3 regions of the Petroclostridium xylanilyticum genome follow, and region 2 is predicted to be linked to each of the others. Evidence: riboswitches for the same ligand, from Rfam matches in the RefSeq annotation. Region 2 holds a riboswitch; each other region holds the start of a gene.
The links. A riboswitch is a leader RNA that binds a small molecule or an ion and turns the genes downstream of it on or off. The one in region 2 is predicted to bind S-adenosylmethionine.
Positions count from the first base shown of each region.

Region 1: another riboswitch for S-adenosylmethionine. It lies ahead of metK (methionine adenosyltransferase); the one in region 2 lies ahead of CIB29_RS13030 (trans-sulfuration enzyme family protein).
Region 3: another riboswitch for S-adenosylmethionine. It lies ahead of CIB29_RS06370 (homocysteine synthase); the one in region 2 lies ahead of CIB29_RS13030 (trans-sulfuration enzyme family protein).

Region 1 is NZ_NPML01000013.1:294,802-302,754, forward strand. It holds gene CIB29_RS09165 (RNA-guided endonuclease InsQ/TnpB family protein) at 1-186, opposite strand, end outside; gene CIB29_RS09170 (MerR family DNA-binding transcriptional regulator) at 170-556, opposite strand; gene CIB29_RS09175 (glycosyltransferase) at 912-1,265, opposite strand; gene metK (methionine adenosyltransferase) at 1,470-2,660, opposite strand; SAM riboswitch class I at 2,736-2,837, opposite strand; gene CIB29_RS09185 (COG2426 family protein) at 2,899-3,369, opposite strand; gene phoU (phosphate signaling complex protein PhoU) at 3,638-4,297, opposite strand; gene pnpS (two-component system histidine kinase PnpS) at 4,332-6,092, opposite strand; gene CIB29_RS09200 (response regulator transcription factor) at 6,106-6,801, opposite strand; gene CIB29_RS09205 (GtrA family protein) at 6,930-7,352, opposite strand; gene CIB29_RS09210 (glycosyltransferase family 2 protein) at 7,321-7,953, opposite strand, start outside.
Region 2 is NZ_NPML01000019.1:152,961-160,913, forward strand. It holds gene CIB29_RS13015 (transposase family protein) at 1-128, opposite strand, end outside; gene larE (ATP-dependent sacrificial sulfur transferase LarE) at 182-982, opposite strand; gene CIB29_RS13025 (trans-sulfuration enzyme family protein) at 1,039-2,178, opposite strand; gene CIB29_RS13030 (trans-sulfuration enzyme family protein) at 2,175-3,323, opposite strand; SAM riboswitch class I at 3,391-3,490, opposite strand; gene CIB29_RS13035 (spermine/spermidine synthase domain-containing protein) at 3,720-6,038, opposite strand; gene CIB29_RS13040 (S-layer homology domain-containing protein) at 6,485-7,540, opposite strand; gene CIB29_RS18955 (methyl-accepting chemotaxis domain-containing protein) at 7,884-7,953, opposite strand, start outside.
Region 3 is NZ_NPML01000011.1:130,205-138,157, forward strand. It holds gene pdxS (pyridoxal 5'-phosphate synthase lyase subunit PdxS) at 1-244, shown strand, start outside; gene pdxT (pyridoxal 5'-phosphate synthase glutaminase subunit PdxT) at 274-870, shown strand; gene CIB29_RS06350 (aminotransferase class I/II-fold pyridoxal phosphate-dependent enzyme) at 919-2,079, opposite strand; gene CIB29_RS06360 (lytic transglycosylase domain-containing protein) at 2,638-3,213, shown strand; gene metX (homoserine O-acetyltransferase MetX) at 3,439-4,554, opposite strand; gene CIB29_RS06370 (homocysteine synthase) at 4,581-5,867, opposite strand; SAM riboswitch class I at 5,945-6,046, opposite strand; gene CIB29_RS06375 (GerMN domain-containing protein) at 6,105-7,058, opposite strand; gene CIB29_RS06380 (sensor histidine kinase) at 7,145-7,953, opposite strand, start outside.

The DNA of each region.
Region 1 (7,953 bases), on a different contig from region 2:
TTTCTTTAGTTGTGTTAGTTCCTTTCTTAACTCTTCATCGTTTATAAACTTGCCACCGTTTTTAAAATTTTCTAATTGCTTAGATAAAGCCCAATTATAAGCCCATCGTGCTACATCTGCACATTTCTTTAATAAAGTCTTTTGTTTATTGTTAGGTAATAATTGTACTCTAATTGTCTTTATCATCTTCGGTCAACTCCTCAATCATTTTACGTGCTTTGTTTGCTCTTTTACCTTGAAGTTTACAAGAAAATACAGTTATTATTTGCACTAAATCTTCAACAAGTTCTTGTTGTTCAGTTTTTTCTGTACTATCTATTACTTCAATTTCACATCCATACAGATTAGATATATATTCCACCAATTCAAAACCAAATCTTAACAATCTATCTTTTTTAATATTTAATACTTGTTTTAATTGGTCATGCGAATAATATCTATATCCATTAGCACCTGTATGATGTGGAATAAGTAATCCTTTTTTGTCCCAGTTTCTTAATGTTTGAGGAGTTTTTCCAACTAATTTAGAAAACTCATGTATAGTATAATACTTCACATTAACCACCTCTAATTGTATTAGACTATACTAAATTATAAATGTCAACATTAATTTATGACTTTTTATAACTTTTTATTAACTGTTGTCAATCCCTATAAAACAGGCTTATTTGTTTTAAGTATACATCATTTGAAGGCTGGAGTGAAGGAGTTTTTATATAAATATGAAAATAGTGGGGAGTGAGGAGTAAAACCGAAACCACAAAAAAAGTCCGTTTTAGCAGGAAGAAGGGATGCGACTTGGGGACGGTTCGTCTGTCGAATGCGCTTTTCATGCGACTGAGGAACCGTCCCCATGTCGAAGCCCTGAGCAATCAAGCATATTTTCATCATTATTTGTGCCGTTTACTTTATTAATGTATTATTTTCTGTAGTATTTTCATATACCCTTCACTATCAGTAACCTGAATGAAATCATATTCTCCACAGAGTTTATTCAGTATTTTCAACGTATCGTCGGTTGAACCCATGTCGACTACTAAAATATTGGGTACGGTCCCCCCGTGATGATTATTCAAGCTCCGCCATACAATCGACCGGATGATCCCCTCTATTGTGTCTTGCTGATTTTTAACGGTAACAATTATGTATATATCATCTTTTTTATACTGTATGCCAGTTAAAGTATTATAGATATTAAATCCCATCTGGATTGCACCGTACACAGCAAAGAAACAAACCAGGGATTGAATAAGAATGTCCAGCATGTTGCATCACCCCACTACTACTATATGCGGATGCTGTTGTTTTGGTGAAACCTTGTTTTTTGTACTTTATTTGCAGTATGGGCGTTTGTAAAAAAATAAACAAAAACCTATCATTGGAGTTATCAAAAAAATTCCAATGATAGGCTTAGTTATGTTTCTGAAATTACATGGAACGCACCAAGTATTTTACATATCTCAATTCTATTAAAGGCTTGCTTCCTTCTTAAGTATTTCCGCCTTATCTGTTCTCTCCCATGGAAGATCTACGTCTGTTCTTCCGAAGTGTCCGTAAGCAGCGGTTTGTTTGTATATTGGTCTTCTCAGGTCAAGAGTCTTGATAATGCCGGCAGGTCTCAGGTCAAAATGCTTAACAATGAGCTCTTGGATCTTTTCTTCCGGAATCTTTGCAGTTCCGAAGGTTTCTACCAATACTGAAACAGGCTTTGCTACACCGATAGCATATGCAAGCTGTACTTCACATTTTCTTGCCAATCCGGCAGCTACAACGTTCTTTGCAACATATCTTGCAGCATAGGCAGCAGATCTGTCAACTTTTGTAGGATCTTTTCCTGAGAAAGCGCCGCCTCCGTGACGAGCATATCCACCATAAGTATCTACGATAATCTTTCTTCCTGTTAAGCCTGCATCTCCCTGTGGTCCTCCTACAACAAACCTTCCGGTTGGGTTGATAAAATATTTGGTCTGCGCATCCAATAACTCTGCAGGAACAGAAGGCTTAACTACATGCTCCATGATATCCTTTTCAATTGTATCATGATCCACTTCAGGACTGTGTTGGGTGGATACGACAATTGTATCTATTCTAACAGGTCTGTCATCTTCATATTCAACAGTTACCTGAGTCTTTCCATCCGGACGGAGATATTCAAGAGTACCATTCTTTCTTACTTCAGCCAGTTTTCTTGCCATTCTATGTGCAAGTGCAATAGGCATAGGCATTAATTCAGGGGTTTCATCACAAGCGAAGCCAAACATCATTCCCTGATCTCCTGCACCTATCGCAGCTATCTCTTCTTCACTCATTTCACCTTTTTTAGCTTCCAACGCTCTATCAACCCCCATAGCAATGTCAGGGGATTGCTCGTCTATTGCAGTCAAAACAGCACACGTATCACAGTCAAAGCCATATTTTGCTCTATCATAACCTATTCCACGAATTGTTTCTCTTACGATTTTGGGGATATCTACATAACAGCTGGTGGTAATTTCTCCTGCTACCAATACCAGCCCGGTAGTAACAGATGTTTCGCAGGCTACTCTTGCCATTGGGTCCTTTTCAAATATTGCGTCCAAAACAGCATCAGAAATTTGATCGCAGATTTTATCTGGATGTCCCTCAGTAACAGATTCTGATGTAAATAACTTTCTCGACATATAACGTTCTCTCCTTTTATAAAAATATTAAACCCCTCTTGCTGACAGTAAGAGGGGGTAATTAACCACACTTTCTCCTCATCTCTCAGAACATTTATTCTGAAGGAATTGGCACCTTCGCTGACGCAGGTTGCCGGGTTTCACAGGGCCCTGTCCCTCCACCTCTCTTGATAAGGAAACAATTATTATTAATTTAATTCGAGTATAATATAGCATATATCGACAAAATAGTCAACCATTAAAATATATGATAGCTTATACTCATTACCAAAATACCGGCAGCAATTACCCCTAAGGATATAGCCGGTATCGCATATTTCATTCTCATATCCAGCATCGCTGCTATCATAGCCCCCGTCCATGCCCCGGTACCCGGAAAAGGAATTGCAACAAATATAAACAATCCAAAAGCACTATACTTCATTACCGTTTCAGCTTTCTTCATGGTTCTCTGCTCAATCCGTTGTATTATTCCTTGAAAGTATTTGGTTTTCCTTAAAAATGAGAACAGCGGCCGCATATATATAATAATAAATGGTATTGGTATTAGATTTCCCAACACACTTAATATATATACTACTTTCCAGTCCATATTCATCGCCATACCTACCGGAATGGCTCCTCGCAATTCCAATACAGGCACTGCAGCTATTGCGAGAACTGTTAACTCATTACGTAATTGTCCAAAGATTTCAGAAATAAACTCCATGTACTGTACCTCTTTATAAAATGATAAAAATATTTTTACTATATAAGTATTACTAAGTACTTTACATTGTCTATTTTAGTTCACAGTTCACGGTTCACGGTATTTTCTTGGCTAATTTCTGTGAACTGAGAACTGTGAACCGTGAACAAAATAACAATAATGTAACATACTTAGTGTTATTTATATATTAAACTGTGTAATGATTTCCGCCTATTTTCCCTCACTATTTTAATATATACGCAAATAAAAAGCAAATGTTTATTTAAACTCACGTATTTAAACTCTCATGCCTTCCGGTAATAATATAAATTACCCATTCCCCCAGGTTTGTTGCATGGTCAGCGATTTTTTCTATATATTTGACTATAAATATAAAGGTGGTAGCCTGATTGATATTCTGAGGGTTTTTTCTCATAAGTTCCTGCAAATCGTTAATAATGGACTCAAAATAATTATCTACGGTACTATCCTTGGAACAAACATCCTCTGCCATTTTTATATCATTATTGATGTATGCATCTATAGCGCTCCTAACCATATCACGGGCTACGGATGCCATTTTAGGAATATTTACCAACGGTTTTATATATTCTTCATCTGCAATCTTTAGTATAAGTTCGCTAATATCTGCAGAATGGTCAGCAATTCTCTCCAGGTCAGTGATCATTTTCAATATGGATGTAATCAGTCTTAAATCCTTTGCCAGGGGCTGCTGGGTAGCTATCAACCTGATGCACTTTTTTTCTATGGCTCTTTCCATCTCATCTATTTCGTCATCCTGTTGTATTACCTTTTGTGCCAGTTCTTTATCTTTTTGTTTTAAAGCAAGAATAGCTTCTTCAATAGACTTCTCTACCAAACTTGCCATACGTACAACATCATAGTGCAAATCCCGCAAACTTTCATCAAATCCATGCCTTGTACTCATGCCTTTCCCCCCTTATGCTAAATTTGTTAAATAACTATATCGCAATAGGCAATCTAATTATGAACTCTGTTCCTTTTCCAACTTCACTTTTCACCTGAATATCTCCATTATATAAGTTTACAATATGTTTCACAATCGAAAGACCTAATCCCGTCCCCCCTTGGTTTCTGGAACGCCCTTTGTCTACCCTGTAAAATCTTTCAAACAGTCGTGGAATATGTTCGTTCGCAATTCCTATACCGTTATCACAAACATGAAACTCTATATTTTTGTTGAATCTTTTACATACAATCTGCACTTCGCCACCGGGGTTGTTGTATTTGATTCCATTATCCACAAGGTTAATCAACATTTGTTTTAACCGGTCCCTATTGACATGTACCTGTGAGATGGAGGGTTCCATATCATAATATACCTGTACATTTTTCTTCTCTGCATTCTGCGAAACAATATCAATGACTTCTTTTATAATATCCTCTAAATTGTAATCATCTATGCGTACATCCTGTTTCATTGTTTCTATCTCTGAAAGTTCAAGAATATCCTCAATAAGCACGGTAAGTCTTTCTGCTTCTATGTCAATAATATCAAGAAAGCGCTCTGCAACTTCCTCATCATGTATGGCTCCACTCTTTAAAGTATCAATAAATCCTTTAATAGAAGTGAGAGGAGTTTTTAATTCATGAGTAACGTTAGATACAAATTCACTTCGGATCTGTTCCAATTTTCGGATGTTAGTTACATCCTGTATGATAAAGAGCGTCCCTATAACACTATTTTTTTCTGCTTTGGTTTCTATGGGTGAACGGTAAATCTTATAATATTTATCATCATATTGAATATCAAGAACCTGCTGTTTCTCAGGCGTTAAAACATCACTGTATTCCTTTAGAAATTGATTGAAAGCATGGTTGCGGACTACCAGAAGGATATTTTCTCCTATAATCTTTTTATTTTTAATATTAAACATCTTTATAGCAGTATTGTTTATTAAAATGATGCGATTATCGTTATCTAACGCAATTAATCCACCGATCATGCTGTTAATGATGGTTTCCATTTCAACATTTTTCTGCCATAGTTCCGTAATGGTCTTATCCAGTTCATTCTTCATGTGCATAAAGGAATGCGCAAGTTCACCAATTTCATTGTTGACATCAATGTTTATACTTCCCTTAAAATTTCCCTTTGCAATACTTCTAACAAAGTTTGTTAACTGCTTTACAGGTTTGGTGAATTTATTGGTGAATTGTATTCCCAAAAGACCTGCAATAACAAATGCAACAAAAATTCCCAGGGCAATATAGGAAACCATTTTTTCCCTTATATTGTTGATATCCTCAATAGGAATGGACAACCTAAGCACGATAGGTTCAGGCTCTCCCTCTACTCTTATAGCCACATATTTCAGATAATTTCCTATAGAAGTACTATAGCGGGTACTCTCACCAATGCCATATTCAAAAGCCTCTATAATTTCCGGACGATTTGCATGGTTTTCAAGAGTTGTATAATCTGTAGATGAGTCCCCCAAGACTTCCCCCTGTTTATTAATAAAAGTTACCCGGATTTTTGTTGTTGCTCCATAATCCACAGCAAGCTCATTTAATTTATCTGTATTGCGAGTTCCATTTATCAACTGGACTTCTTTTTTTATCAAATGCCCTACAACCAACAGCTTATTTTCTACTTCGGAGACATAATGTTTTTGGGCTACTTGATAGGAAAATACCCCGGTGATTAGCGTGCCAAGCAATACTATTAGGATATAATTAATCATGATCTTTTTCTGCATGACCATTATTCTCCTATCCCTTCAACTTATAACCAACGCCCCGGACCGTTTCGATATAATTTTCCGCCTCGTCCTCAATCAATTTCCTTAAATGCCTGATATGAACATCTACAGTTCTTGTTTCACCGCAGTAATCATAACCCCAAATCTTATCCAGTAAGACATCCCTGGACAATACATGCCCTTTATTGAGTGCAAGTATTTTCAAAAGTTCAAACTCCTTAAGTGTTAACTGAAGCAGTTTATCCCCTTTGTAAACTTCCCGCTTATTTAGATTAATGGTAATATCCTTTATATGAATGGTTCCCGTTTCAGTCTGCGCCTCCGGTTCATAATTTGTCCTACGAAATACGGCCTTGATTCGTGCGACCAGTTCCCGAACACTAAATGGTTTGGTAATATAATCGTCCGCTCCCATTTCCAGGCCTAAAACCCTGTCAAATTCTTCACTTTTTGCAGTAAGCATAATAATGGGTATGTGCTTGGTTTCATCCATAGAACGCAGTGTCCTGCAAACATCCAACCCGTCCATTCCCGGAAGCATTAGATCCAACAAAATCATATCCGCCGGGCTTTGCTTAAGCTTTTGCAGGAGATCCTCACCCTTTTCAAAGGTAGTTACTTCATAGCCATGCTTTTGAAGATTATATTGAATCAATTCACGAATATGCATTTCATCATCAACTACAAATATTTGTTTTTTATCCATCCTATTCACCTCTAACTTTTAGGTCCCTACTATTTACTTATCATTATTGTAACATAATACCTATACAAACTTAATACTTTTTTTAATAAAACAAGGCTAAGTTCATATTTTCCAGATTCAATACAAACTTAGCCTGAAGGAATACTAAAAACCCAGAACTTACTTCCAAAAAAATTGATTGTCATAGAGAAAAAAGTAGAAATTATTTTGCTGGCTAAAATATTGATACCTGCATAATCCCGAAATATATATAGGAATGCAAGCGATATCCCCAATGATAATAGATTCACTCCTAAAAACTTAAAAATGGTAAAGTGATGTGATATTCCTTTATAATTAAATGTCCAATACCTGTTAAGTATATAGCTGTTCATAATACCGCAGCCGTAAGATATCACCTGGGCATAAATATAAAATACTCCCATTATATTTAAGATAACAAATATTCCAAAATCTACCAATGTATTGGACACACCTACAATATTAAATTTTATAAACTGCCGGATGAATTTTTTGTACTCACTGATGAGTCTCATTATTCCTTTTATCATAATCAAAGCCTACTTTATTTTTTATAATATATAGCGGTCTATCTTTTGATTCATCATAGATTCTCCCTACATATTCACCAATTATTCCTAACACCAATAATATGGCAGCATTAAAAACCAGATTTATCGCTATGGCACCTTTAAAAATCAGGTTTGCCATACCGATAGATACCGATGGCGCCACTGCAGTTTGGACAAATTGCGTCTGATTAAACACAATCATCAGATAAAGAAAACTTGTAATACCCAGCGTTAGCCCTAGATAGGTTGCAGCCTTTAAAGGCTTATAGGAAAAGGATGTTATGGCATCCAGGGCAAACCGTATCATCTTTTTCAGGGGATATTTTGTTTCTCCTGCCCACCTTTCCTCTCTTATATATTCAACTGCTGCCTGGCGAAATCCTACCCAACTTACCAATCCTCGTACATATCTATTTTTTTCTTTTAATCCTTTCATCACATCACATACCCTGCGGTCAATCAATCTAAAGTCACCCGTATCAACAGGAATATCAACATTGGTTAAGCTCCTGAGCAGCCTGTAAAAAACAACTGCTGTAAATTTCTTAAAAAAGCTCTCACCTTTTCTTTTCATTCTCTT
Region 2 (7,953 bases):
TGCAAGATTTTCAGGAGCTTTTCTTCCCACTCGTTAAATCCGTAAACCACTGCAACTACTGCTATAAATAATATATCAACCAGTTTATGCCAGACTTTTCCTTCCTGTCTTGGATCAAATATTATCATAAAATGTTTAAAAAAACTCCCTTAAATAGCCGTGACTTTTTTAAATTCATCTTCTATAATACCTCATTCATACTTCCGATACGATAACCTTCCAAATCCAGGCACACATAAGTAAAACCTAAGCTTTTTAACTTTTCAGCTACTTTACGCATTAATGCTCTATCCAGAAACCTGTCAAACTCCTGTTCACCTATTTCGATTCTGGCAGTCTCTCCATGGTGGCGTACGCGCAGCTGTCTAAAACCCAGGTCCATGAGGTATTGTTCCGCTTTTTCAACCATTGATAATTTTTCTCTGGTAATCTTGTGTCCATAAGGAAACCTTGATGAAAGACAGGCAAAGGCAGGCTTATCCCAGGTCGGCAGCCCAAGTTGTTTCGACAGTATTCGAATATCTTCTTTTGTCAACTTAGCGTATTTTAGGGGACTTACTACCTGTAATTCCCTCGCTGCCTGCATACCAGGCCTGTAGTCATTCAGGTCATCATAATTGGAGCCATCGGCAACATATTGTATTCCTTTTTCTTTAGCTACTTCCCCAACCTTCCGAAACAGTTCTTTTTTACAGTAATAACATCTATTTGTAGGATTGTTTGAAAACCCTTCAATATCCAATTCTTCAGAAATGATAACAATATGTTGTGCACCAATATCCTTAATATATTCTACTGCTTCATTAAACTCCCTCTCAGGATAGGTAGAAGAACGGGCAGTAACAGCAATCGCTTTCTCCCCTAAAACATCATGAGCAACTTTTATTAAAAAGGTACTATCAACACCTCCGGAGTATGCTACTGCAACGCTTCCCAGGCTTTTTATATAATTTTTTAAATCGTTGAATTTTTGTTCTAACATATTAACAATCTCCTTATCCTTATAAATATTTATATAATACAATTAAATTCGTATTTTCATACCAGTATTGCACCTTTTTCTATATCTTCCATCAAATCCTCAACTTCTTCCAATCCTGCTGATAACCGGATCAATGTATCTGTAATTCCCAATCTCCTACGCTCTTCTTCTGGCATAGAAGCATGGGACATCTTCACAGGGTATGACATGATAGACTCTACTCCACCGAGGCTAACTGCGACTGACCATATTTTTACATTTTTCATGATACTCTTTGCAACTTTTTCTGTGACAGTTTTAAAAGAAAGCACTGCACCTGCTCCGGTTGCCTGTGCCGCATGAACAGCGTATCCATTATGACTTTCAAGCCCTGGATAAAAGACCTCTTCCACCCATGGTTGATTTTTTAACCACCGGGCAATTTTATCAGCTGATTGCTGCTGTATCTCCATCCTTGCTCTCAGAGTTTTGATTCCTCTATGCAGAAGCCAGCAATCCTGGGGTCCTAATACTGCACCATACCCGTTTTGAACAAAATATATTTTTTTTGCAAGATCTTCCCGTTTGGTAACTACCAGTCCCCCGATTACATCACTATGACCTCCAATGAACTTGGTTGCGCTGTGAATGGAAATATCAATGCCTAAATCCAGAGGCCGCTGGAAATAGGGAGACATAAAGGTATTATCAATGATGGTTATAAGGTTATGCCTCCTTGCAATATCTACAGCTGCCCCTAAATCCGTAATTTTTAAAAGAGGATTGGACGGAGATTCCAGATAGAGAGCACGGGTATTGTTTCTAACAGCTTTCTCTATGGCATTTACATCTGTTGCATCTATAAAGGTTACTTCAATGCCAAATTCACAGAAAAATCGTGTGAGAATCCGGTATGTTCCACCATAAAGGTCCTCTGCTGCTATGATATGATCCCCCGGCCGAAATATAGCCAGCACTGATGAAACTGCTGCCATTCCCGATGCAAAGGCATATCCATAGGTTCCCCCTTCCAATGCTGCTATAGTACGCTCCAATGCTTCCCTGGTAGGATTGCCGGAACGTGCATAATCATATTTGCCAGGTCTATCGATATCTTCTTGATGAAATGTGGAAACCTGGTAGATAGGGATACTGAGGGCTCCTGTATTCGGATCTGTTTCATTACCGTTATGCAAAATCTTGGTCCCATATCTCATGCTCTCCCTCCTTCCATAGCTTGTTCCAGGTCTTTTAGCAAATCATCAGCATTTTCTATACCCACAGATAATCTTAACAAATCGTCGGTCACACCAATACGGTTTCTCACTTCTTCTGGGATATCCCCGTGGGTTTGCTTGGCAGGATATGTTATTAAGCTTTCCACCCCGCCGAGACTTTCTGCAAAAGATATAATCCTAACCCTGTTGATAATTCGTTCGATAAATTCTTTACGCTTTACTTTAAACGAGATCATCGCCCCATATCCTTTGGCCTGTTCGCTTATAATATTATGACCCGGGTGTCCTGGCAAACCAGGATAATAGACCTCTTTAACCTCTGGTCTCTCTTTGAGCCATTTTGCTATTTTAAAAGCATTATCCTGCTGCCGGTCCATTCGGACAGCTAATGTTTTAATGCCTCTAATCATTAGCCAACTGTCCTGAGGTCCTAAAACTCCTCCTGTAGAGTTTTGAATAAATTTAATTTTTTCACATAATTCTTGAGTAGCTCCTACGACAATACCTCCTAAAACATCATTATGGCCGCCTAGATACTTAGTAGCACTATGCACAACAATATCTGCACCTAACTTAATAGGCTGCTGTAGATAGGGAGTCATGAAGGTGTTGTCTACAATGGTTAATATCCCTCTGCTTTTTGCTACCGAAGCAACCTCCCGGATGTTGGTGATTTTCATTAATGGATTGGTAGGACTTTCAATAAATATAGCTTTTGTAACTTCCGGCTGGATGGCTGCTATCACTTCTTCGACGTTAGACGTATCCACATAGCTGGCTGTAATTCCATATCTACAGAATATTTTGTCTAAAACCCTATAAGTTCCACCATATAAATCATCAGATACAATTAAATGATCCCCTTTAGAAAAAATCATTAATACTGCTGTAACAGCGGCCATACCAGAAGCAAAAGCATAGCCTCCACACCCTCCTTCCAACTCCGCTGCCAAATCCTCCAATACCTTCCGGGTTGGATTAGATGTTCGGCTGTAATCATATCCGGTTGATACACCCAGAGCTATATGCCGAAAGGTTGCACTGTGATAGATTGGAACACTAATGGAGCCTTTCTCAGAATCTGCACCAATACCTGCCTGGGCAACAATCGTTTCAATGTTCATCATTGCATTCTCCTTCTTTTTAAAACTTAAAAAAACCCCTATTCTGCAGTTGAGAATAGGAGTTGTAATCTCATCTTCCAGAATATCTCTGACGGACTTGGCACCAATACATTAATGCTGGTTGCCGGGCTTCAAAGGGCCGTTCCCTCCACCGCTCTTGATAAGAATGTTATTCAATTGTTCGATGCCTTAACTTTTATATAATGTTAACATTTGATGTCAAATTTAAGTATTCTGATAATTTATATAATTCTTATATGTTTAGTAAGATATTACTATAAGATTGATGTTTTGTCAATAGTATATAAAAAGCTTGAAATGTTTTCCTAAAAGATGTAAAAATAGCCTGACACTTCTCCATTGAAACGTGCAGGCTATTATTTAATGAAGTTTCTCTTATATTTTATTTTGCAAACTCACTAAAATATAAGCAATTCCTCCTGCTATCAATGCACCGTTAAAGCCAAATTCCATAGATAATATAATGGACAGCACAGAACCAACTACCGACATTACCCCGTTAATACCCCACATAACCGGAATGATATCGCTTCTTCCGCTTTCACTTAACAGTTTAAGTCCTCTCGGGAAAGGCATGCCCATAAAGAATCCCTGGATCATCACGATGATGGATGAAATAAGAATTCTATTGACCAGGCTCCAGTCGGAAGTATTTTTAAATACACCTCCCAATATACCAATTAATATCATATTGATTATAACAATTAATACAGGAGGCATATATACATTTTTAATAGTTCTATTAAACAACTTACTGCTGCTCATAAAGGCACCCAACCCGCAGCCTATCAGCAATGCTGCAAGTACATAGGTAAATGCCAGCACGGGATGACCGAGGTACAGTATAAATTTCTGTATGAGAGGAATTTCTATCAGCATGAACCCGGCACCCAGGCCGCTAAAATACAACGCAGGCCTTGAAGCGCCATGTTGGGCAACATAAGGAATAAATAAAACCATACCCCCTACTATCACAGCAGAAAGTATAAAGAGTAATATAGGCGAAATTCCTTTGGTAAAGTTATAAAAATACGGGCTGTCGTCTGTTGCAGGCGTTACGTTATAACTAAAACCTGTCAGGTATTCTGCCATGGAAATATGCTCTTCTTTTATATGACCAAGAGGACCCTGCTCATAGATGTGGGGTGTAAACAAAGGGATATTTCCATTTTCCACTGCTTTCTGTGCCAGTTCTTTACTCTGCTCTTGTGTAAAAGGCGTATTTTTGATAATCACCATGGGATTGTGAATGTGCTCCCCGCCATGCTGGCTCTGGGGCATATTTTTCTTAAAGATTGCCATATATTTAGGTGCATCTTTAACCGGTATACCCTTATTCTTTAATGCTAGTATGGCAGTTGCTACTATTTTCCCCAGGTCTTCCTGGTCATGGGTTAAAAACGCTAGTTTACCGTCCTCTTTAAGATGGTCAAGGTAGTCCTGCATTGCCTCAACAGTATATATATAGTTTTCAGAAAGCGCATAGCCGGCACCCTGAGAAGTACTGGTCATTACCAGCGATAGAAATATGACATCGTACTTATCTTTTGTCTTTCTTATATAGTTCCGTCCATCCTCACCGTATACCCGTACTTCAGGTCTGTCGTAAATATTCCCGTTATAATCTTTAAAATGTCTTACTGCGTCTATGCTGGAAGTATTAATTTCGACAGCGGTGATATCCTTACTTCCACCGGCAAGTGCATATAGTACGTCTCTTCCTCCTCCAGGCCCGATAATTAGCGTACTGTCATTTTTTCCAAACGAAAAAGGCATATATTCGGTATCTTTCTTATACTTATTAAGGCTTTCAGTATTTCCATCAAATCTGTACATAGGCGCATTCGCAGCACCATCGATTGTTACCAGCATCTGGTCAGGGTCTTCCTCAACCTTTATAACGTCAGTTCTTGAAAAGGCATTCCATTTGGTATAGACAATCTTACCTTTTTCTCCCGCTTTTTCAATTTTTCCCAGTGTTTTTGTAACATTTGTTGTGAACCCATTGAAATTCTGCTCAATGAAATTCACATATTGACCCGGTATTAAAAGACCTGCTAAAAATATCACGGGTAAAATATAGTTAACTGCACTTTTTCTTTTTAAAAAGATTGCGAACAGTAATGCTGCTAAAGAAGCAATTACACAAATCAGAATAACTGATCTATACATCCCCAGATAATTTAGTGATAGCAGTACAATGATGCTTCCCAATCCTGATCCCAGCAGGTCAGCAAAATACAGTCTATTACTTATTCCGGAAAGTTCTCTGAAAAGTACAGAAAAATAATATCCACCCAATATAAAAGGTATAGTCCCTAATACGGCATACACCAATAAACCGTTAATATAAGGTAGAATATAGACTATTCCCAGTACCGATATATAGGAGATTGAAAGTACTACCAATGCTTTATATAAGGATTGAATAGGAGGTACATCAGCATCCGGTACTGCTTTTCTTTTTGGTTCGGCTTTATTTGCCCTTCTTTTTTCCTGCTGCCTATAAGCAATAATACCTCCTATACCCAATCCAAATACTGCAAAGGAAGTAATTAAAAATACGTAATGATACCAGAGGATAGCAGAATATATTCTGGTTAATACAACCTGGTATACAAATAATGATATTGAAACAAAAAACACACTTAAAAGAACTAAAATTTTATCCCCGGAGTTTCTTACCTTTAACAAATCCCTTTTCTCCTTTCAAAAGTTAAATTTTATATGAGCAAAATACTCACTGGTATTTTGATTATATACTATACCTATAAAAATACTGTGAATTTTTTGTAAACAATTTGATATATAAATTACGTCCTTTCCATAATATTTTTCAAAAATAAAATATACGTCCTCTCTAATTTTACAGCTTATTATAGCAAGCGCTTGTGAAGAAAATATGAAGAAGTGAAGAATAAAATCGAAGATTTTGATACAACTAATAGGTTTAGGGTTGAAGTAGCAAAGAACAAATATTGCTTAGTCTTCAACAATGTACAAAGTATAAAAGCCCTTGTGTCATTAATAACATAAGGGCTTGGGTTTAATTATCAAAATATTTTTCAATTAACAACGAACTTAGCCGCTAAGTTTACCATTGTTTACAGCAAGATAAAACTTCTATTTTCCCGGATAGCCTATTCAATAACCCGCCGCGCCCCATAGTATCTCGGAGCATAGTAGTAGGGATCATCAATTCTTCCTATTGAAACTGTCTTACCGGTACGCGGAGAGTGTACAAACTTTCCATCCCCAATATAAATGACTCCATGGGAAGGTCCGGGCGCATAACCCTCGAAGAATACCAGATCACCGGGAAGAAGCTCTTCTTTCGAAATTGGCCTTCCTACTTTATACATATCAAAAGAAACACGTGGCAACTGGATTCCGTTTTCCTTAAAGGTATACCATATTATACCCGAAGAATCAAATCCAGAAGGGTTGGCTCCGCCCCACCGGTATGGAACTCCTAAATATTTCATTGCGGTTTGTACAATAAGCTGCCGCTTATCCTTTTCTTTTGAAGCCGTTTCTATAACTTCTTTAGCTCTAGGTTTTACCGGTTCTTTTAGAATTACCCTTTCATTTTTATCTATAACCCTCATAATTACTGCTAAGGCCTCAGCCCGTGTTAAATTTTTATCCCCCTTAAATTCACCGTCAGAATATCCGGCGAGCAATCCCTTTCCATAGGCTTTAAGTACATACTCCTGGTAATTAGGGTGAATATTATCAAAGTCATTGATGTAAAGTTTATAATTATTTAGATTTTCCGGATAAGTTTCATCTAGAGCATTTATAATCACTTTTGCCACTTCTGCACGGTTAATGGGCTTATCTAAATCAGCATCATTAAATTCATTTTTCTCTAAAATTCCTAAAGATTCGGCTTTTCTGATATAGTCCATAGCCCAGTGCCCGTTTTCCGTTGTTTCTTGTTTATAGTCCAAACTCCTTAAAAGCAGAGTCACAAATTCTGCCTTTGTTATTGTTTTATTGGGTTTAAATGTACCATCAGCATATCCACTGATATTCCCCGAGTCAACTAATTTTGATATGTAAGCCGCCGACCAGTCCGATTGTGAAATATCCGAAAAATATGAAGTAGTTTTAGCAGATGCCGGTACACCTGTTACACTTGTTAATAAAAATAAGCTAACTAAGAAAATATTTATTATTATCCTTTTTCTCATGACTTACTCTCCTAACAAATAATTGATTTAGAGATTCTGAAACAATTCTATTAAACTTATCAATTTCAGGTATGTTTTTCTTTAAAAATCAAATTAAATTATTTCTATCTATTTAGTGTGTTTTTAAGTATTTACCCCCCTTCATAATTATTACATAATTTGTTATACGAATATTAATAAACAAGTGATATAAAGGCAGCAAAAACAGCTTAAATTGTTGTTATTACCATGCTTTATATCACTTTCATAATATATTATATTAAAAAAATATGAAGAAATTATGAAGAAAATATGTAGAAGTGTAATGGATAGATTTTTAAAAACTACCATGTATAAATTCATCCTACTGTTTTTCAGTAATTCTAAATTTATTTGATAATTCAAAAAGTTCTACGGATATATTATTTAATTGT
Region 3 (7,953 bases), on a different contig from region 2:
AATCGCTACTCCTGCTGATGCGGCACTTATGATGCAGTTAGGCAGTGACGGTGTTTTTGTAGGCTCAGGAATATTTAAATCAAGCGACCCGGAAAAAAGGGCAAGGGCCATCGTCAAGGCTACCACTTATTACAACGATCCTAAAGTGCTGGCAGAAGTTTCAGAAGACCTTGGAGAAGCTATGTATAGTTTGGAAATCAGCCAGATTGCCAAAGAAAATCTATATGCCGAACGTGGATGGTAAAAACGGACTGATCTGCAGTGGAGGTTAACATGATAAAAATAGGTGTATTAGGGCTTCAGGGTGCTGTAGCTGAACATATAACAATGTTACATCAGTTTGATAATGTGCAGCCTGTAGTAGTAAAGACGAAACCGGAACTCGACTCTGTAGAAGCACTGATTATGCCCGGTGGTGAAAGTACCGCCATAGGGAAACTGCTTGATGATTTTAATTTGATGGATGTATTGGCGGAAAGGATCAGAAAAGGTATGCCGGTATGGGGGACCTGTGCTGGAATGATTCTTTTGGCGAAAAAGATTAGTAACCATGACAGAACTTTTTTGAATGCTATGGATATACAGGTTCGTCGTAATGCTTACGGAAGCCAGTTGGACAGTTTTCGGACTACGCTTAATATACCAGAAATTTCAGAGGCTGAGATTCCGCTGGTATTTATTCGTGCCCCCTATGTTGAAGAAGCATGGAACGACGTTAAGGTGCTGGCTAAAGTAGATGATAAAATTGTTGCATGCAAGCAGAACAATATGCTGGCAACTTCCTTTCATCCCGAACTAACCAATGACCTCAGTTTTCACAAATACTTCATTGAAAAGATGGTTAAGCCTGGAAACATAAATGCAGACTAGTGATAGTCTGCATTTTTTGTATAACTTAATCAGTTTTAACTTTACATTCTAAATGATTCCACTTTCTTTAATCAACTTAACTGCCCTTAAAATTTTCTGCTCCGATTGAACAAGCGCAAGACGCACATATCCTTCTCCTCTTTCACCAAAGCTGCTGCCTGGAACTACGATTACGCCTGTCTTGTCCAGCAAATCAAAGGTAAATTCTACCGAAGATGAATATTGCCTGGGAATAGGCGCCCATACAAACATAGTTGCCTGAGGCTTATCAATCATCCACCCTATTTCTTTTAGGCCCTCAACAAGTATATCCCTTCTCCTTTGGTAGGTCTGAACAGTTTCCTGTACATAAGTTTGCGGGCCTTGCAATGCAGCAATAGCTACCTCCTGCACCGGCAGGAAAATTCCGTAGTCCAGATGAGATTTTAATATTTTTAATTGTTCTATTACTTTATTATTACCCATCGCAAAAGATATCCTACAACCGGGGATGTTATAGGTTTTAGACAACGAATTAAATTCCACGCCAATATCCTTTGCTCCGGGAATACTCAGGAAACTGCCCCCCTTTATTCCATCAAAAGTAAGTTCACAATAGGCATTATCATGAACCACTACAATATCATATTTTTTTGCAAACCATACCAGCTTTTCATAAAACTCCGGTGGTGCAACAGCAGTAACCGGGTTATTAGGATAAGAAACGATCATCATCTTAGCATTGTGGGCCGTAGTACTATCTATTGCATCTACATCAATAAGAAAGTCATTCTCTCTTAATAACGGCATTTTATGCAGCTTTGCACATGCAATGGAAGGACCTACGCTAAAAATAGGATAGCCAGGATCAGGAACCATTACAACGTCTCCCGGGTCAGCTAAAGTTAGTGCTATATGCCCCAAACCTTCCTGCGACCCCATAAGGGATGTTATTTCATCCGGTTGTAACTGTACACCAAATCTTCTACCATACCATTCAATAACCGTTTCTATCAATTCAGGTTTGTCCTTAACCGCATATATGTAATTCCCCGGGTCCCCTACCGCTTCCTGCATCGTTTTAATAATATGAGGTGCGGGCGGAATATCAGGAGTCCCAATACTAAAATTAATCACTTCTCTACCCTGGGATAATAATTCATTCTTTTTATTATCCAAGTGGGCAAATATAGCAGACGCAAGTCCTTCCATTCTTTTAGAAAATATCATATCTATCACCAACTTTTTTATAGTTCGTAGTTCGTGGTTGGTAGTTTGTAGAAGCATAGTATATCACTATGAATTATTAACTGTAAACCATGAACTATTTCTACAATAATTATACCAGAAAAATAAAAACATCCATATAAAATTGCTAAATAAAATAAAGATTTTATTCCTAAATACTTCCATTTTTTGAACTCTTATGTTATAATAATTAAGTAAACCATACCAAAGAAGAGGGGATTTCAATGAAAGCTAAAGATCAAATACCTATGTGTTGTAATTGCAAACGTGGGAGACGCATACCCCTTACGAATGATATATTATGTCCAATACATGGTGTTGTCTCCGGGAGTTACGCATGCAAAAAATATAGTTATAACTTTTTTTTAAAAAAACCAAAACGTAGAAGAAGCATCAATACTGGTGAATTCAGTTTCAGTGATTTTTCCATAGTTGATATGGAATAATTTTTTAACTATGCTATCATTGCGTATTTTTTTAATTGATTTTACCTCTTATATGGAATATAATATATTTAACTTATAAAACTTACCGGGTGATATGATGAATATAAGGGTTAGTGATATATTTAAAGAAAAATTAGATAGTATACAAGCTCGGACTCCGCTTAAAATTCCTGTAAAAGAAAGTCCTGTGCCATTTCAGGAAATGCTTGATACTGCGATGGGCAAAAATGATACTGCTTTGGATAATCAACCAGCAGATAAATCTCAGCTCATGTCTTCTATTGAAAAGGCTGTATATGAAGCAGGACAAAAGTATAATATACACCCTAATGTCATTAAAGCTGTTATAGCAGCTGAGTCTGGATTTGACGCAAACGCTCTCTCGCCAAAGGGGGCTCAAGGATTAATGCAATTAATGCCCGGTACCGCTAAAGTACTCGGTATAAAAAATCCTTGGAATGTATCCGAAAATATTCATGGTGGAACTAAATACCTAAGAGAGAAACTAGATCAATTTAATGGTGACATAAAATTAGCATTAGCTGCTTACAATGCAGGACCTAATAGTGTAATCAAATATGGTGGCATTCCACCTTATACCGAGACTCAAAATTATGTAAGAAATGTGCTTAAATACATAGATCAATATAATACAGGGCAAAAACGCTAATATGCTTTTATATGAGGGCAAACCTGTGGGCTTGCCCTATTTATATTTATATGCACGTTCTTTGTTATATAGGTGTATTCCTTCTTCGTTGCTTGATTCAAGTTTAATTCTAGAGGAGTGGAGAGTATAATCCACTGAAAATGTTTATACTGCTCACTTTCCACTGTCCACTAATTCTATTGTTAGATTTCGTTTTGATATTTTAAATTTCATACCTCAAATATGTCATAATTTAGCAAAGAAATTTCTAATAATGGGCTCCATTTTCCCTGATTCAATTAAAAATCCATCATGACCAAAGGGTGACTTTATTTCTTTATACTCCACATCAATATTATTCCTCTTCATATCCTGCACAAGCTCCTTCTGTTGACATACAGGGAAAAGAATATCAGAACTTATTCCTATTACCAATGCTTTTCCCTTAAAGGCCTTTAAAGCATTGTCTATGCCGCCAAAGTCTCTCCCCAATTCAAATAAATCCATTGCCCTGGTAAGATAAAGGTAGCTGTTGGCATCAAATCTTTGTACCAGTTTTTTTCCCTGGTAGTGGAGATAGCTCTCTACTTCAAATTCGTTATTAAAGCTTTCGAAGAGATTATTTCCTTCTCTGGCTCTTCTTCCAAACTTTTTTAACATAGATTCGTCACTCTGGTATGTAATCATACCAACCATTCTGGCCAGGGAAAGCCCTGATTCGGGCTGATTCTTGTTGTCATAGTAATCTCCATTATTCCAGTAAGGGTCAAGGGTGATTGCTTTTCTCTGTACCTCATTAAATGCAATAGCTTGTGGGTTCAGGCTCTTTGGTGCTGCCATAACAATAATACTGCCTACCATTTCAGGGTACTGTACTGCCCATTCCAGTGCCTGCATTCCCCCCACAGAACCGCCCACTACTGATACCAGATGACTGACTCCCAGGTAGTCCAGTAACCTTTTTTGAACATTCACCATATCTTTTATAGTAATAATAGGGAAATCCATCCCATACCTTTTTCCTGTTTTAGGATTTACAGAAGACGGACCGGTAGTACCCTGGCATCCCCCTAACACATTGGAACAAATAAAGCAATATTTGGAGGTATCAAACATCAAACCTTTTCCAACAAATTTTTCCCACCACCCCTCTTTAGGATCGTAAGGGTCATGCCGTGTAACATGGGAATCCCCTGTTAATGCATGAGTTATTAATACAACATTCGTTTTATCCTGATTCATCTCACCAAATATCTCATAGGCAACAGTAATAGGGCCAAACTTTTTACCACATTCTAAAATAAAATCTTCATTTTCTGCAAAGGTATAAAACTGTTTATAGCTGCTTGCAGTATTACTCACTACTAGTTTCCCCCTCATGCCTGAAATTATTTAGTCGCTTTGTCAATTGCCTGTTCCAAATCGAATATTAAATCCTCTGCATCTTCTATTCCAATAGATAACCTTACCATATCCGGACTGACCCCTGCAGCTTTTAACCCTTCTTCTGAAAGCTGGGAATGCGTGGTACTTGCAGGATGAATCACCAGGGATTTTGCATCTCCGACATTGGCAAGATGTGAAAAAATTTCCAGGCTATCGATAAATTTTTTTCCTGCCTCGACCCCGCCTTCAAGACCAAAAGTAAATATTGCTCCCTGTCCCTTCGGCAGATACTTTTGTGCCAGATGGTAGTATTTGTTGGTTTCCAAACCGGGATAATTGACCCAGCCTACTTTTGGATGGTTCTCCAAATACCGTGCTATCGCCAGTGCATTGGAACAGTGCTTTTGCATTCTAAGTGAAAGCGTCTCCAAACCTTGAAGGAATAGAAAAGAGTTAAACGGAGAAACCGCCGGCCCATAATCTCTTAATAGTTGAACGCGGGCCTTGATAATAAAAGCAGCCGCACCAATATCTTTTACGTAATTGACACCGTGATAGCTGGGGTCGGGTTCAGATAATCCAGGGAACTTTCCGTTATCCCAGTTAAACTTCCCGCTGTCTACAATAATTCCTCCCATAGAAGTACCGTGCCCGCCTATGAATTTGGTAGCAGAATGTATCACTATATCAGCACCAAAGTCAAACGGTCTGCACAAATATGGAGTTGTAAAAGTACTGTCAACGATGAGTGGTACTCCATTCTCATGAGCAATATTAGCTATTGCTTCCAGGTCGGCAACATTAATGGTCGGGTTTCCTATCGTTTCAACAAAATAGGCCTTGGTTTTTTCTGTAGTAGCATTACGAAAGTTCTCCGGGTCATCAGGATTCACAAGTTTCACATTGATCCCCAGTTTCGGAAAAGAGTGCGTAAATAAGTTGAAGGTACCACCATATAATGTGCTTGCGGAAACTATTTCATCTCCTGCTCCTGCTATATTAAGGATAGCCAATACAACAGCAGCATGGCCGGAAGCTACTGCCAGGGCGCCAACACCACCTTCTAAAGCTGCAACTCTTGCTTCAAATACTTCCTGCGTTGGATTGGAAAATCTGGTGTATATGTGTCCGTTTTCTTTTAATGCAAAAAGATTTGCAGCATGCTCAGAATCTCTAAACATATATGCAGTCGTCTGATAGATGGGTACGGCCCTCGAGCCGGTAGCAGAATCGGGCACCTGCCCTGCATGTACTTGCAACGTATCAAAACCTAGATTTCTTTTTCTCATATATTACTGCCTCCTTAAAAAACAAAAATTAAAACCTCCTGTGAGACAGGAGGCTTATTATTTTTCTCTATTAATTCCTCTTATCTCTCAGGTAAAAACCTGCTGGATTTAGCACCACTGCGATTTACGCCGGTTGCCGGGCTTCACTGGGCCAGTCCCTCCGCCACTCTTGATAAGATTTAACCTTTATTAAATTAATATGATTTTAACATTGACTTTAACATTTGTCAATAAAAATTACTTTTTGATAATTTCAGGATCTCTTTCAACAGGCTCTTTTAATGCCATATGCCCTTTAAAGGTTTCAATCTTTTGTCCTTCTATTAAAAATTGTACTTTATTAATATGTTCAAGCTCGGTAAGTGAATTAACAATAGAATAAATCGTCATAATTTCACCTGCGGATCCCCCGGGGTGTTCTGTCCTAAACTCATTGGACAAATTTACAAAACATATACCCTCTTTTGTTTCTATGGAAAGCAGTTTCGTTTGTGCGGGTACCGTAGCAAAAAGATTTTTATCCTTAGGCCCCTTAATAAGCTCTTCTATTACATATTTCTCCACAGGCTCGTTATCTTTAACCACTACTACTCTCTTCTCAGGTACGAGATTCTCCCAGCCATTTCCGGCAAAGTATAACGTCAATGTAGTTTTGTCTTTTTCTGAAGGAGCGGCTTCAAACACTACGTCATCTTTACCTAAAGGTCCAAAAGGTTTGCCGCTGGGACCAATAAGTTCTTTTCCTTCTACTAAAATCAATACCTTCTGTATATTAGGTAAATCAGATAATGTATTCACCAGTGAAAAGCGTGCAACGATCTCGCCAATATCACCCGATTTATAATATTCCTTCGAAAAATTAACTGTGACTAAAGTACCCTCTTGCTTAATATCCAGTAACTTAGTCCCTTCCGGAATGGCTTTTTTCATTTCTAAACTTACAGGCCCTTTTAGTAATTCCTGTATGGCGATTTTAGGCAATTTCTTTGTATCTTCCACAACAACTTCTCTGGTCTCGGATAATATTTTACTATTTTCCTTATCGGTAAAATACAAGTTTATTTTTTGTTTATTTTGTGGTTTTGCCTGAAGCATGTCCGCTGATTTTTTTATATCACCTCTACCCATACTGCAACCCCACATAAAAGCAATAATTAAAAGTAATACTGAGACCAGAAATATTTTTTTCATACAAAAACCTCCAAAAAATCATACTATAGCTTGAATAAGTATATATGATAAAGTTTACAAAAACATTACTAATTGTTACGAAAATATTAAGTTTCACGATAAGGAATAGTAATCTTAAACCTACTTCCCTTTCCTTCTTCGCTTTCTACCTGTATATCTCCTCCATGAAGCTTTACAGCGTCCAATGCGATTGAAAGCCCCAGCCCTGTACCGCCGGTTTCCCTCGCTCTTGCCTTATCAACTCTATAAAACCTGTCAAAGATTTTGTTTATTTCAGTACCGGAAATGCCAATCCCATTATCTTCTACAATGATAGTAACGCTGTATTCAGACTTATCAATGTCTATTGTTACATTTCCTCCTTCCGGAGTATACTTAATACTGTTGTCAACAATATTAAAAATTGCCTCCCATATTTTATCTTCATCAACCAGTACAAAAATATCTTCATTAGCTTTTAATCTTAATTCTATACCCTTTTTCCCGGCCAAAGGAGATAAGCTTTTTACTATTCCCTGCAAAAGCGCCTTCATGTTGACATTTTTCATTTCCAATTCATTTTCAAAGATATCCATCCTGGTAAGCATAAGGAGTTTATCAATAATTCTTGATAAACGGTTGATCTCGTTATTGATATCGCTCAAAAACTCTTTTATAATCGGCATCTCCAATTGCTGCATATGCATAAGGGACTCTGCTAACACTTTAATCGAACTCAGGGGTGTTTTAAGTTCATGGGAGGCATCGGATACAAATTGGTGCCTTTTTTCTTCCACCTGATTTAAACGTTCGATCATTTTATTAAAAGCTGTTCCCAATTGAGCAATTTCATCATTTCCTCTTATTTCAACCTTTCGATTTAGCTTTCCATCAGACATATCCCTGATTGCAGCAG